Regions from separate parts of the Paracoccus sp. P2 genome, predicted to be linked through region 3. Evidence: riboswitches for the same ligand, from Rfam matches in the RefSeq annotation. Region 3 holds a riboswitch; each other region holds the start of a gene.
What was found. A riboswitch is a leader RNA that binds a small molecule or an ion and turns the genes downstream of it on or off. The one in region 3 is predicted to bind cobalamin.

Region 1 (3,200 bases), on a different contig from region 3:
GGCCGGTCGGGCACGGTCAGCTCGACGGCAAGCGGCCAGCCGGAGACGGTCAGCGGGCGGTGGTCGTTCGAGTTCAGCTCGACCCGCAGCCGGTCTCCGGGCCCCAGCGCGTCGAGGTGATGGGCCGGGCCGTAGAGCCGGGCGATCTTGGCGCCGTTGAGGTAAAGATGCGCATGGCCCTCGCCCCGGCGGTCGGCCAGCCCGGCATGTTCGGGGGCAAAGCAGAAGCCCTCGGCCTTGATGAACAGGTTCCAGCCCGCGGTGCTGTCGGGCTCCAGCCGGGCCGCGGCGGTGGCGCTGCCGGCGGGCAGGTCGATGGGCGCGCCGTGGTCATGCGCCGCGGCTTGGGCGCCATGGCCATGCGCGCCGTGGTCGTGGCCGTCCAGCGTGATGCCGTTGGCGGCGGCGATGACGAAGCCCATGCCGCCGCCGAAGACCAGACCGATCAGCAGCATCGGGATCGAGCGATCCATGTCTTTTCCCCGTTTCATGGAACAGCCGGGCGCGGCAGGCACGCCCGGCCGGAAGGGTTGCGGCGCCGATCAGGCGGCCTGCGGCACCGGTGCGCCTTGGCCTTCGCGCTGCCAGAACCAGCCGGCCAGCAGGCCGAGCAGGGCCCAGGCCATCGCGCCCGCCCCCAGCGCCCGGCCGGCGAATTCCGCCGAAAGCTCGGGCGGGACCGGGCCGGCATAGCTGTCGGGCTGCGGCGCGCCGATCAGATGCGGCGCCAGGATCAGCACGATGGCCGCGCCCCAGGCCGCCCAGCCCTTGCCGAAGGCGACCAGCCACAGCGCGAGCCCGGTGGTGGCGGCGGTGCCCAGCCACCAGATCGCGCGGAGCTGCACATCGGCGGCGGCGACGCCCGGCACTTCCGGGGCCAGGCCGAAGGCGGGGGCGAGCTGCATGGTCAGATAGCCGGCCAGGCCCCAAAGCAGCCCCTGCCGCGCCGTGACCGCGTTGCCCCGCGATTCGGAAACCGCCATCAGCGCCACCAGCATCAGCCCGTAGCCGGCATAGACCATCATGGTGAACAGGACCGAAAGCAGGTTGCGGGTCCATTCGAAGGATCCCAGATCCTGATGCGCGCTGACGGCTTCGGCGCCGAAATGCGCCAGTTGGCCGGATTCATACAGTTCGGCATGCAGCAGCACGGGCTGCACGAACCAAAGCTGCAACAGGGCGGCAATCAGCCCCGTTGCAGCGCCAGCGATCAATCCGCTGGTCAGAATGCGCGAGAACATCAGTGGCAGGGGAAGCCGGTGGCGTGACGCACGTCATGGGCGGCGTCATGCAGGGTCTCGGCCTGCACCAGCCCGGACATGAAGATCAGCCCGAAGCCGATCGCGAAGGCGGCGATGGCGGGAAACAGCACCGAGGCGCGGCTGGCCCCTGCGGCGGTCATGGGTTTTGCGGTCATCTGCGACCCTTTCCTTATGTCGTCCAACCCGACGACGTTGCGGTTCCATGCATCGGCAGGTCTCCTGGCTTGCGGGTCACGGCAGACGCCCGCCTTCCCGGCCGGATGGCCAGTGGCGCGATGGGCGTCCGCTCTCCGCTTACAGTCGCGGGGGCGGCTGCGGATTTGGTCCTGGATGCCCAGGGCTGCACCGCATTCCCTTTTGGCCCCGGAAAGGGGCACCGATACACGCGCATGTTACCTGCGATGGCGCGGCGGCGGCAAGCGGAATCGGGGGGAAGCTGCGGCGGGGTCGGAGAGCGGGCGACGGGTCGGCGGGCGGCGCTGCCGCATGGGTATTTGGAGAACGAAGAAGATGGCGGGGGATCGGGCTGGCGGAATCGCCGGGTGGCGGGTAGGCCGTGCCAATCAGGGTTCCGGCGGCCAGTCCAGGTCGACCCAGACCAGCCGGTGCGCGGAAGCCGCCAGCGCGGCCTCGGCCAGCGGGCCCTCGGCCGGCCAGAACACGCCCGAGCCCAGCACGGCCAGCCCTTTCGCGGGCAGGACGTAATCCACGCGCAGGTTGCCCGGCGGCTTGTCGTCCGGCCAGTCGCCGGTGTCCAGCGCCGGGTCGCCCTTGTGGCCGTCGTTGACGCCGCCTTTGGCCGCGGTGCCGCCGGCGCTGCGAGGCAGGGGGTCGGTGACATGCGCCATGATCCGGGCCAGCGCCTCGGGCCGGCCCTCGCTGTCCAGGGGGTCGAGGTTCAGGTTGCCGGCCAGTACGAAGGGGCCGTCGGGCAGGTGATGCAGCCAGAAGGCCAGCTCGTCATGGTTGCGCCGGCCGTTCAGATCCTCGGGTCCGTCGAAGACCGGCGGCGTCGCGGACATGGCGAGCAGGTGCAGCGGCCGGCCGGCGACCGTGACCACCGCGTCCCAATGCGCGGTCGAGGACAGGCGGCGGATCGCCGCCGCTTCCTCGGGCAGCGGCGGCATCAGGTGGCCGGGCAGGTCGCGCCACAGGAAGGCCGTGTAATCCGTCACCGGCCCGATCGGGTGGCGCGACAGGATCGCCATGCCGCCCTGGCCGGAGAAGGTGCCGAAGCCCTGCGCATCGTCGGCGCTGCCCAGCCGCCCGTCTGCGTTCAGGTCCAGCCCTGTCGCCATGCCGGAATTCGGCCGGGTGGCGAAGCGGTGCGGATAGTCCAGCCCGGCCTCGGCCAGCCTTGCGGCAAAGGCGTCCAGCGCCCGGCCGTCGTGGTCCCAGTCGAAATGCGTCAGCAGCAGGATGTCGGGGCGGGTTTCCGCCAGCACCTGCACCACCGCCTCGATCTGAGCGTCCTTGCGGCCCAGGTCGCGCAACAAAAGCCCCGGCCCGTCGCGCGACAGGTCGGGGCTGTAGGTCGCGATCCGCAGCGGATCGGCATGGGCGGCCAGGCCCAGGATGGCAAGCAGGGCCGCCCCGGCCAGCGGCCTTACACCCAAGGCCGGCTCTGGGCCATCTGCGCCTCGTAGGCGTCGATGGCGGGGGCCTTTTCCATGGTCAGGCCGATGTCGTCCAGCCCGTTCAGCAGGCAATGGCGGCGGAACGGGTCCAGTTCGAAGGGGAAGCTCTGCCCGTCCGAGGTGGTCACGGTCAGGTTTTCCAGGTCCACGGTCATGCGGGCATTGGCGCCCTTTTTCGCGTCCTCCATCAGCACATCCACCACCTCTTGCGGCATGACGATAGGCAGGATGCCGTTCTTGAAGCAGTTGTTGTAGAAGATGTCGGCGAAGCTGGTGGAGATCACGCAGCGGATGCCGAAAT
Region 2 (3,200 bases), on a different contig from region 3:
GGTGACGGCGACCACGCCCTCGGTGCCGCCGAAATAGGTCTGGAAAACGCCGCGCAGCCTTTGGGCCCCCTCATCGGTGGCGGGCACCGCCCAGGCCGCCGAGACGGGGCAGATCGCCAGCAGTGCCACAAGGCCTTGTCTCGCAAACATGTTCGAACATCCTTTCGAAAAATCACTCGTTCTGCACCAGCGGCAGATGACAGGAAACGGGCTAGAACTCCACCCCAGGCTGGGCCTTGATGCCGTCGCGGAAGGGGTGCTTGACCTGCTCCATCTCGGTCACAAGATCGGCCAGCGCGACAAGTTCCGGCTTGGCATTGCGCCCGGTCAGCACGACATGGGTCATCGGCGGCTTTTCGCTGCGCAGGAAGTCCAGCACCTCGTCCAGGTCCAGGTAGTCATAGCGCAGGGCGATGTTGATCTCGTCCAGCAGGACCATGCGGATCTGCGGATCGCGGATCAGTTCCTTGGCCTTTTCCCAACCGGCGCGGGCGGCGGCGATGTCGCGCGCCTTGTCCTGCGTCTCCCAGGTGAAGCCCTCGCCCATGGCGTGAAACTGGCACAGACCGGCGAAATGCGCGGTCAGCAGCCGCCGCTCGCCCGTGTCCCAGGCGCCCTTGATGAACTGCACCACCGCGCAGGGCATGCCATGGGCGATGCAGCGCAGGATCATGCCAAAGCCGGACGAGGACTTGCCCTTGCCCTTGCCGGTATGGACGATGACCAGGCCCTTCTCGCCCTGCTTCTCGGCCATCATCCGGTCGCGGGCAGCCTTGATCTTCGCCATCTTCTCGGCATGGCGGGCGTTGTCGTCGGTCTGCATCGGGCACTCCTTCGCTTGACAAGTCGGGACCGGGCGCGCACAGACAGGGGGCGCTGGTTCCTGTCCTACGACAGGCGAAGAGGGAATGCGACAGGCAACCGCCTGGAAGCAGCCGCCCCCGCGACCGTGACCGGAAAGGTCGCCCCATGGCCACTGGCGAAAGCCGGGAAGGCGGGGCGGCCGTGGGCCAAAGCCCGAATCCGCAAGCCGGGAGACCTGCCAGCGCGCGAAGGATTGACCGGCGGACGGGGTGTTCCCGCTGGGGCTTGGGCGCTGGTCCCCTGCCTCGTGCCGCCTTGAGGGATGAAGGGCGCATGACAGTCACGCTGCATGTCTGCATCACCTGCCGCGCCGGCCAGCCGGTGCTTGAGGGCGAGCCGGTGCCCGGCGCGCGGCTGCATGACGCGCTGGCAGCCGAAGGCGCACCGGATGGCGTGCGCATCGTCCCGGTCGAATGCCTGTCCGCCTGCGCCAGCGGCGCCGCCATCGCGCTGTCGGCGCCGGGCCGCTGGACCTATGTCTATGGCCGCATGTCGGCCGAGGACGCCCCCGAGATCCTGCTAGGCGCCGCCGCCTATGCCCAGGCCCCCGACGGCATCGTGCCCTGGCGCGAGCGCGTCACGATTTTCCGCAAGCGCAGCCTCGCGCGCATTCCCCCGATCGGATAAGAAATGAGCGACCTGACCAAGACCCCCGTGACCGTCATCACCGGCTTTCTCGGCGCCGGCAAGACCACGCTGATCCGCCACCTGATGCTGAACCCGCAGGGCAAGCGGCTGGCGGTGCTGGTCAACGAATTCGGCACCATGGGCGTCGACGGCGAGATCCTGAAATCCTGCGCCGACGAGAACTGCCCGGCCGAGAACATCATGGAGCTGTCGAACGGCTGCATCTGCTGCACGGTGGCCGACGATTTCATCCCGACGCTGGAGCGGCTGATGGCGATGCCGGTGAAACCCGACCACATCCTGATCGAGACCTCGGGCCTTGCCCTGCCCAAGCCCTTGCTGAAAGCCTTCGACTGGCCCGCCATCCGCTCGCGCATCACCGTGGACGGGGTGATCGCGCTGGCCGATGCCGAAGCCGTCGCTGCCGGCCGCTTCGCCCCGGACGAGGCCGCCGTCGAGGCGCAGCGCGCCGCCGACGACAGCCTCGACCACGAAACGCCCCTGTCCGAGGTGTTCGAGGACCAGATCGCCTGCGCCGACATCGTGCTGCTGTCCAAGGCCGACCTGGCCGGCGAGGACGGGCTGGCCGCCGCCCGCGCGGTGATCGAGGCCGAGGCGCCGCGCAAGCTGCCGATCCTGCCGTTGACCGATGGGGTGATCGACCCGCGGGTGATCCTTGGGCTGGGCGCGGCGGCCGAGGACGACCTTGCCGCCCGCCCCAGCCATCACGACGGCGCCGACGACCACGAACATGACGATTTCGACTCGGTGGTGATCGAGCTGGCCGAGATCGCCGACCCCGGCGAGCTTGCCACCCGCATCGAGCGGCTGGCGCGCGAGCAGAACATCCTGCGCGTCAAGGGCCATGTCGCCGTCGCCGGCAAGCCCATGCGCCTGCTGGTCCAGGCCGTGGGCGAACGGGTGCGGCACCAATACGACCGGCCCTGGGGCGACGGGCCCCGCGCCTCGCGCCTTGTCGTCATCGCCGAGCATGACGATATCGACGAGGCCGCGATCCGGGCGGTCCTGGCCGCGTAAGCCATGCACGTCGTCTTCCGCGAAAGCCGTGGGCTTGAGGAAACCGAGGTCCCGACCGACCCCGGCCAAAGCCCCGCCGACCTGGTGGTGCTGTCCTATTCCGACAGCGACCTCGGCGCTTTCGCGGCGGGCTGGCACCGGGCGGCCGGCGGCCTGCCCACGCTGCGGCTGTGCAACCTCGCGGCGCTGCGGCACCCGGTCTCGGTCGATCAATATGTCGAGGCGACGCTTTCGGGCGCCCGCGCCGTGCTGGTCCGGCTGATCGGCGGCGAGCCCTATTGGCCCTATGGCGTGGCCAGCCTTCAAGACCTCGCCCATCGCTGCGGCATCGCGCTGGCCTTCCTGCCGGCGGACGGGCGCCCTGATCCCACGCTGGACCGTTTCTCGACCCTGCCGGTGCCGCTGCTGCGCCGGCTTTCGGCGCTCTGCGACCAGGGCGGCGCGGTCGCGGCGCAGATGGCACTGGCGGAACTGGCGCAGGCGGCAGGACTGCCCGCCGCCCCGGTCCGTGGCGAGGCCGCGATCCCGGATTTCGGCTTCTACGACCCCGACCGCGGCGTGATCGACCGCCCCGAGCCCGGCCTGCTGGTCAGCTTCTATCGCAGCTACCTGACCGCCGCCGACCTTGCGCCGGTGGATGCGATGATCCGCGCCCTGCGCGCGGCGGGGCT
Region 3 (3,200 bases):
GATACATGTCCTCGTTGCGCTTGGCGAGCTCGAAGGTCACGTCGGGGATGACCACGCCGAGCGACAGCGTCTTGATGCGGATCTTCTCGTCGGCATTCTCGCGCTTGGTGTCGAGGAAGCGCAGGATGTCGGGGTGATGCGCGTTCAGGTAGACCGCCCCCGCGCCCTGCCGCGCGCCCAGCTGGTTGGCATAGGAAAAGCTGTCCTCCAGCAGTTTCATTACCGGGATGACGCCCGAGGACTGGTTCTCGATCCCCTTGATCGGCGCGCCGGCCTCGCGCAGGTTGGTCAGCATCAGGGCGACGCCGCCGCCGCGCTTGGAAAGCTGCAGCGCCGAATTGATGCCGCGGCCGATGCTCTCCATGTTGTCCTCCAGCCGCAAGAGGAAGCACGAGATCAGCTCGCCCCGCGACTTCTTGCCGGCGTTCAGGAAGGTCGGCGTCGCCGGCTGGAAGCGGCCCGACAGGATTTCCTCCATGAAGCGCATGGCGAGATCCTGGTCGCCGCGCGCCAAGGCCAGCGCGACCATGACCACCCGGTCCTCGTAGCGTTCCAGATAGCGCCGCCCGTCGCGGGTCTTCAGCGTGTAGCTGGTATAATACTTGAAGGCGCCCAGGAAGGTCGGAAAGCGGAACTTCCGCGCATAGGCCGCGTCCCAGATCCGGTGCAGGAACTCGCGCGGATACTGCTCCAAGACTTCGGCCTCGTAATAGCCCTCGTCCACCAGATAGCCCAGCTTCTCGTCCAGCGAGTGGAAGAAGACGGTGTTCTGGTTGACATGCTGCAGGAAATACTGCCGCGCGGCCTTGCGATCCGCGTCGAAGCGGATGCGGCCCTCGCCGTCGTAAAGGTTCAGCATCGCGTTCAGCGCGTGATAGTCCAGCTCGGCCTTTACGCCATCGTCAAGCATTCCGTCCCCCAGAATTTCTCAAGCCCCGCCCGGACGCGGGAAAGATCATTGTCGTCGCCCGCCAGCTCGAAGCGGTAAAGCACGGGCACGTTGCATTTTGCGGCGATCACCCTGGCCGACAGGGCGAAGGCGGTGCCGAAATTGCGGTTGCCGCTGCCGATCACGCCGCGCAGCAGGCCGCGGCGGGCGGGATCGTTCAGAAAACGGATCACCTGTTTCGGCACCGCGCCGCGTCCCTCGCCATCGGCATAGGTCGGGCAGATCAGCACATAGGGCGCCGCGGGCTGCGGCAGCGCGTCGCGCGGCGAGACCGGAATGCGCCCGGCCGCCAGCCCCAGCCGCGCGACGAAGCGCGCGGTGTTCCCCGAGGCCGAGGAATAATAGACCAGCCCGCCCATGGCGCCGGTCAGGACAGCCGGCCGATCATGTCGGGCCGGAAGCCCGCCCAATGCGCATCGCCGGCGACGACCACCGGGGCCTGACGATAGCCCAGCGAGGCGACCAGCTCCATCGCCGCCTCGTCCTCGGTCAGGTCGACCAGCCGATAAGCCAGGCCGCGCGCGTCGAGCGCCCGCGTGGTGGCGGTGCATTGCACGCAGGCGGGCTTGGAGTAAACGGTGATGGGCATGGCCCGGCTCCTTCTGTTCTGTCGGCAAGAGGGGGCCGGGCCGATGGACATGCCACCGGACCCTGTTCCAGCCCCGCGCCCGCCGCACGGTTTCGTTCTTTCGCGCCATGGCAGGTCTTCTGACTTGCGGGTCTCGGCTCGGCCGGCCTTCCCGGAGCCTGGGCTCCAGTGGCATTCCAGCGTCGCTCGCCGCTTACAGCTGCGGGGGCAGTGCCGGCTTTTCACCGGCTTCCCTTTTCATCCCCGAGTCGGCCCCAGGGCAACCATGACCCCCGCAGTTAGCCACGGGTCACAGGCCGGGTCAATCCAGATTTAGTGGGCGATGGCACTGTTCTTGGAACATCTGGTGGGCCGCCGGGATCGCGGGCAGGGGCTGGATATGCTGCCGGCGGCGGTGATGACGGGCCATGGCGCGGGCGCAGCACCCGGCAGACTGTTGGATTATGGCAACAGGCGAGGTTGCGGAGCCGGGAAATGACGCTGCGTCGTTTGACAAGGTATGACAATTTGTCCTCTTGCGTTGATCAAGCGCAGCCGGACCGCGGTTTCACCCCGCTTTCCGCTGCGCGAACGCGCAAGCCATTGATGAGCCAGCACCTTCCTGTCGTTTCCGCCTTGAGGCGGTTGCGACTCATCTTTCGTGCCGGGATCAACCCATGAACAAAACCCATCCCAAACCGCCTGCCTCGGGGTCAGCCGCGCAATTGCTGCCGACCCTGGGCTTGCTGCCCGTGCTGGCCATCTCGGCCGGCGTGGCCGGCCCCGCCCAGGCGCAGGATACCGTTACCCTGGACACGGTGGTCATCCGCCGCCAGCAGGGCAACGAGGCCGAGACCAGCTACAAGGTCACCGAGAGCGCCTCGGACAAGGCCACCGCGCCGCTGCTCGACACGCCCAAGACCGTGACCGTCGTCACCGCGCGCCAGATCGAGGAGCGCGGCCAGACCTCGGTCGCGGACGTGCTGCGCACCACGCCGGGCGTCACCCTGGGCGCGGGCGAGGGCGGCGTGCCGCAGGGCGTGCGCCCCTATATCCGCGGCTTCGAGGCCAGCCAGGACATGCTGGTCGACGGCATGCGCAACGCCTCGCGCACGCAATACGAGGCCTTCAACCTGGAATCGATCGAGATCAGCAAGGGTCCGGGCGGCGTCTATTCCGGCGCCGGTTCGACCGGCGGCACCATCAGCCTGAACAGCAAGACCCCGCAGTCGGGCGCCTTTGACGAGGTGGCGCTGTCCTATGGCACCGGCAACTATGTCCGCGGCACGCTGGATTCGAACCGTGAATTCGGCGCGATCGGCCTGCGCCTGAACCTGATGGGGCAGCACGTCGACGATCTGGGCGGGCGCGACGGCGTCGAGTCCCGGCGCTTCGGCGTGGCGCCCAGCATCAGCTATCGCCTGACCGACGACAGCAAGATCACCGCCGGGCTGTATTACTACAAGGACGAGGATACGCCCGATTACGGCGTGCCGATGTCCAATGCGAGCACGCCGGCGGCATGGCGGCGTGGTTCGGGCACCAGCGTCGACCCGTTCCTGCCGGCCGATGTCGAGCCCGATACCTTCTACGGCCTGCACGCGCGCGATTTCCGCGATCTCGAATCCGCCTCGGGCTATGTGAAGTTCGAACATGCCTTCTCGGACAGCCTGCGGCTGACCA
Region 4 (3,200 bases), on a different contig from region 3:
GGTCGTCGAACATGGTCTTTTCCTTTCTCAATGCGCGGCCGATTGCCGCTTTTTCGCGATAAGCTCTTCGTCGCAGCGCGGGCAGAACGCGTGTTCGCCCGCGATATGGCCATGCCTGGGGCAGACCGAGAATGTCGGCGTGACGGTGATGTAGGGCAGGCCGAAGTTCTCCAGTGCCCGGCGCACCAGCTTGCGGCAGGCCTCGGCCGAGGACAGCTGCGTGCCCATGTAGAGATGCAAGACCGTGCCGCCGGTGTATTTGCGCTGCAGCGCCTCTTGCCGTTCCAGCGCCTCGAACGGGTCGTCGGTAAAGCCGACCGGAAGCTGGCTCGAGTTTGTGTAGTAAGGCTCGTGTTCGGTGCCGGCCTGGAGAATGCCGGGGAAACGCTTGCGGTCCTCCTTGGCGAAGCGATAGGTGGTGCCCTCTGCCGGCGTCGCCTCCAAGTTATAGAGATGTCCGGTCTGTTCCTGGAAGGCGGTGATGCGCGCCCGCAGATGGTCGAGCAGCCGCAGCGCGAAGCCATGGCCCCAGCTCGTGGTGATGTCATGTGCATCGTCGGTGAAGTTGCGGATCATCTCGTTGATGCCGTTCACGCCCAGGGTCGAAAAATGGTTGCGCAGCGTGCCCAGGTAGCGCCGGCTATAGGGAAACAGCCCGTCGTCCATCAGCCGCTGGATCACCCGGCGCTTGATCTCCAGGCTGTCGCGGCCCAGGTCGAGCAATTCGTCCAGGCGACGCCGGAGCCCGGCCTCGTTGCCCTTGTGCAGATGGCCCAGCCGCGCGCAGTTGACGGTGACGACGCCCAGCGAGCCGGTCTGCTCGGCGCTGCCGAACAGGCCGTTGCCGCGTTTCAGCAGCTCGGTCAGGTCCAGTTGCAGCCGGCAGCACATGGACCGCACCATGTTCGGCTTGAGGTCCGAGTTCAGGAAGTTCTGGAAATAGGGCAGGCCGTATTTCGCCGTCATCGCGAACAGCAGCTTGGCGTTCTCGCTGTCCCAGGGAAAGTCCGGCGTGATGTTGTAGGTCGGGATCGGAAAGGTGAAGACCCGGCCCTTTTCGTCGCCGCGCGTCATCACCTCGATATAGGCGCGGTTGATCATGTCCATCTCGGCCTGCAAGGCGCCATAGGTGAAATTCATTGGCTGACCGCCGATCACGGGCACCTGGTCGCGCAGATCCTCGGGGCAGACCCAGTCGAAGGTCAGGTTGGTGAACGGGGTCTGCGTGCCCCAGCGCGAGGGGACGTTGAGGTTGAAGATCAGCTCCTGCATGGCCTGCCGCACCTCGGCATAGCCCAAGCCATCCTTGCGGATGAAGGGGGCCATATAGGTGTCGAAGGAACTGAAGGCCTGCGCGCCGGCCCATTCGTTTTGCAGCGTTCCCAGGAAGTTCACGATCTGGCCGATGGCGCTGGACAGGCGTTTCGGCGGCCCGGCCTCGACCTTGCCGGGGACGCCGTTGAAGCCCTCGGTCAGCAAGGTGCGCAGCGACCAGCCGGCGCAATAGCCGGCCAGCATGTCGAGGTCGTGGATATGCAGGTCGCCCCGGCGGTGCGCCTCGCCCACGGCAAGCGGATAGACATGCGACAGCCAGTAGTTGGCCACCACCTTGCCCGAGACGTTCAGGATCAGCCCGCCGAGCGAATAGTCCTGGTTGGCGTTGGCATTCACCCGCCAATCGGCACGGTCCAAGTATTCGTTGACCGACGAGGCGACATCGACGGCGACATCCCTTGCCGGCGCGGCGGGCGGGGGCGTAAGCGGCGCCGGCATCAACGCGCCCTCCCTTGCCTGCGGCTTGCTGCCGCCCTTGCGGTGCTGCGGACGGCGACGCCGGCCTCGGCAGGTCTGGTGGTGAAGAATGGCCGCATCTGTTCCCCGTGCTGCTGTGGGCGGGGCAGGCCAGGACGCATGGAGCCCTGCGGCGACAAGGCCGCATTGCCAGGCGCACCGCCGGGACACCCCGCCCGTGGTTCATCGTCATCGTCACGGCAGGTCTCCTGGCTCGCAGGTCGCGGCCCTTGCCGGCCTTCCCAATGCCGTGCGGCACCAGTGGCGTGATCCGGCGCAGGCTCGCTGCTTACAGTTGCGGGGGCAGCGCCGGCCTTGCTCCGAAAGGCGCACCGGCTTCCCTCTTCGCTTTCGGGCCGGATCGACCCGAAAGAACCGTGATGCCTACATATAGGGATTAAGGCGCCGTATCCGTCAAGATGTTGTATTGACCTGCGACACTTTGTCCAAGAGAGGAAGTCAGACCGCTCACAACAACGGGTGCAGCGGACCTGAAGCAGGCCGATACGGTTTTGTACATGCAAATTTTCTGCTTGTGGTAGAGCGTCGTACAATTCGGAACCGGCCAGTCCAGGCCCGATGGATCAGCAGGCTCTTAGAGAAGATGAATGCCCCGATCCTTGTCGGGGCATTCGTTCGCATCAGAAGGTCATCTTCAGGCCGATACCCAGCTCGCGTGGCTCGACCACGGTGGCCTCGAAGCCGCCGATCGAGCGGCTGGCCCGCAGATAGGTCACCGAGCGGTCGTCGAACAGGTTGTTGACATAGGCGAAGGCCTGCAGGTTCTCGCGCGGTTGCCAGGTCAGCCGGGCATTGGCCACGGTATAGGAATCGACCCAGGTGTCGCGGTCCTCGTTGTCGTCGGAATAATAGCCGTCGGTATGGCGCAGCTGGCCGCTGAGCCGCCATTCCGGGGTGATGTCCCAATCGGCCGCCAGCGAAAGCGTATAGTCCGGGGACCGGCCGAAGCGATGGCCCTGGTAATCCGCCGCCGCGCTGGTGAAGCGGCTGATCTCGGTATGCAACAGGCCCAGCCCCGCCTTGACCCGCAGATTGTCGCGCAGCAGATAGTCCATCCCCAGTTCCAGGCCATAGGACTTGGCGCGCTCGGCATTGACGGTGATCGAACTGCCGATGTTCTCGGGCAGGCTGGTCACGACATAGCGCTGCGCATCATGGAGCTGGGTGTAGAACAGGTTGCCGGTCAGTTCCAGCCGGTCGTCGAGCAACCGGGTGCGGCCGAAGATCTCGTAGTTCCACGAGGTCTCGGCGTCGAAGGGCACGTATTCCCCGCTGGTCAGGTTCAGCGTCACCCCGCCTGGGTTGTAACCCTTGCTGATCATGGCGCCGATGCGGGTCGATGCGTCCAGGTCATAGGCCAGCGCGATCCTGGGCAGCCAGGCGTCGAA

Region 1: another riboswitch for cobalamin. It lies ahead of ACDP63_RS04760 (CbtB domain-containing protein); the one in region 3 lies ahead of nrdH (glutaredoxin-like protein NrdH).
Region 2: another riboswitch for cobalamin. It lies ahead of ACDP63_RS04730 (DUF1636 family protein); the one in region 3 lies ahead of nrdH (glutaredoxin-like protein NrdH).
Region 4: another riboswitch for cobalamin. It lies ahead of ACDP63_RS08880 (ribonucleoside triphosphate reductase); the one in region 3 lies ahead of nrdH (glutaredoxin-like protein NrdH).

What each region holds. Positions count from the first base shown of each region.
Region 1 covers NZ_JBGOSN010000005.1:22,560-25,759, forward strand. The annotation lists gene ACDP63_RS04750 (hypothetical protein) at 1-473, opposite strand, end outside; gene ACDP63_RS04755 (CbtA family protein) at 543-1,241, opposite strand; gene ACDP63_RS04760 (CbtB domain-containing protein) at 1,241-1,417, opposite strand; cobalamin riboswitch at 1,454-1,658, opposite strand; gene ACDP63_RS04765 (endonuclease/exonuclease/phosphatase family protein) at 1,826-2,878, opposite strand; gene leuD (3-isopropylmalate dehydratase small subunit) at 2,869-3,200, opposite strand, start outside.
Region 2 covers NZ_JBGOSN010000005.1:17,293-20,492, reverse strand. The annotation lists gene ACDP63_RS04740 (hypothetical protein) at 1-150, opposite strand, end outside; gene cobO (cob(I)yrinic acid a,c-diamide adenosyltransferase) at 212-823, opposite strand; cobalamin riboswitch at 861-1,062, shown strand; gene ACDP63_RS04730 (DUF1636 family protein) at 1,138-1,491, shown strand; gene cobW (cobalamin biosynthesis protein CobW) at 1,495-2,529, shown strand; gene cobN (cobaltochelatase subunit CobN) at 2,533-3,200, shown strand, end outside.
Region 3 covers NZ_JBGOSN010000001.1:190,581-193,780, forward strand. The annotation lists gene nrdE (class 1b ribonucleoside-diphosphate reductase subunit alpha) at 1-910, opposite strand, end outside; gene nrdI (class Ib ribonucleoside-diphosphate reductase assembly flavoprotein NrdI) at 892-1,308, opposite strand; gene nrdH (glutaredoxin-like protein NrdH) at 1,317-1,538, opposite strand; cobalamin riboswitch at 1,630-1,821, opposite strand; gene ACDP63_RS00910 (TonB-dependent receptor) at 2,195-3,200, shown strand, end outside.
Region 4 covers NZ_JBGOSN010000010.1:91,753-94,952, forward strand. The annotation lists gene nrdD (anaerobic ribonucleoside-triphosphate reductase) at 1-13, opposite strand, end outside; gene ACDP63_RS08880 (ribonucleoside triphosphate reductase) at 28-1,773, opposite strand; cobalamin riboswitch at 1,973-2,186, opposite strand; gene ACDP63_RS08885 (TonB-dependent receptor) at 2,433-3,200, opposite strand, start outside.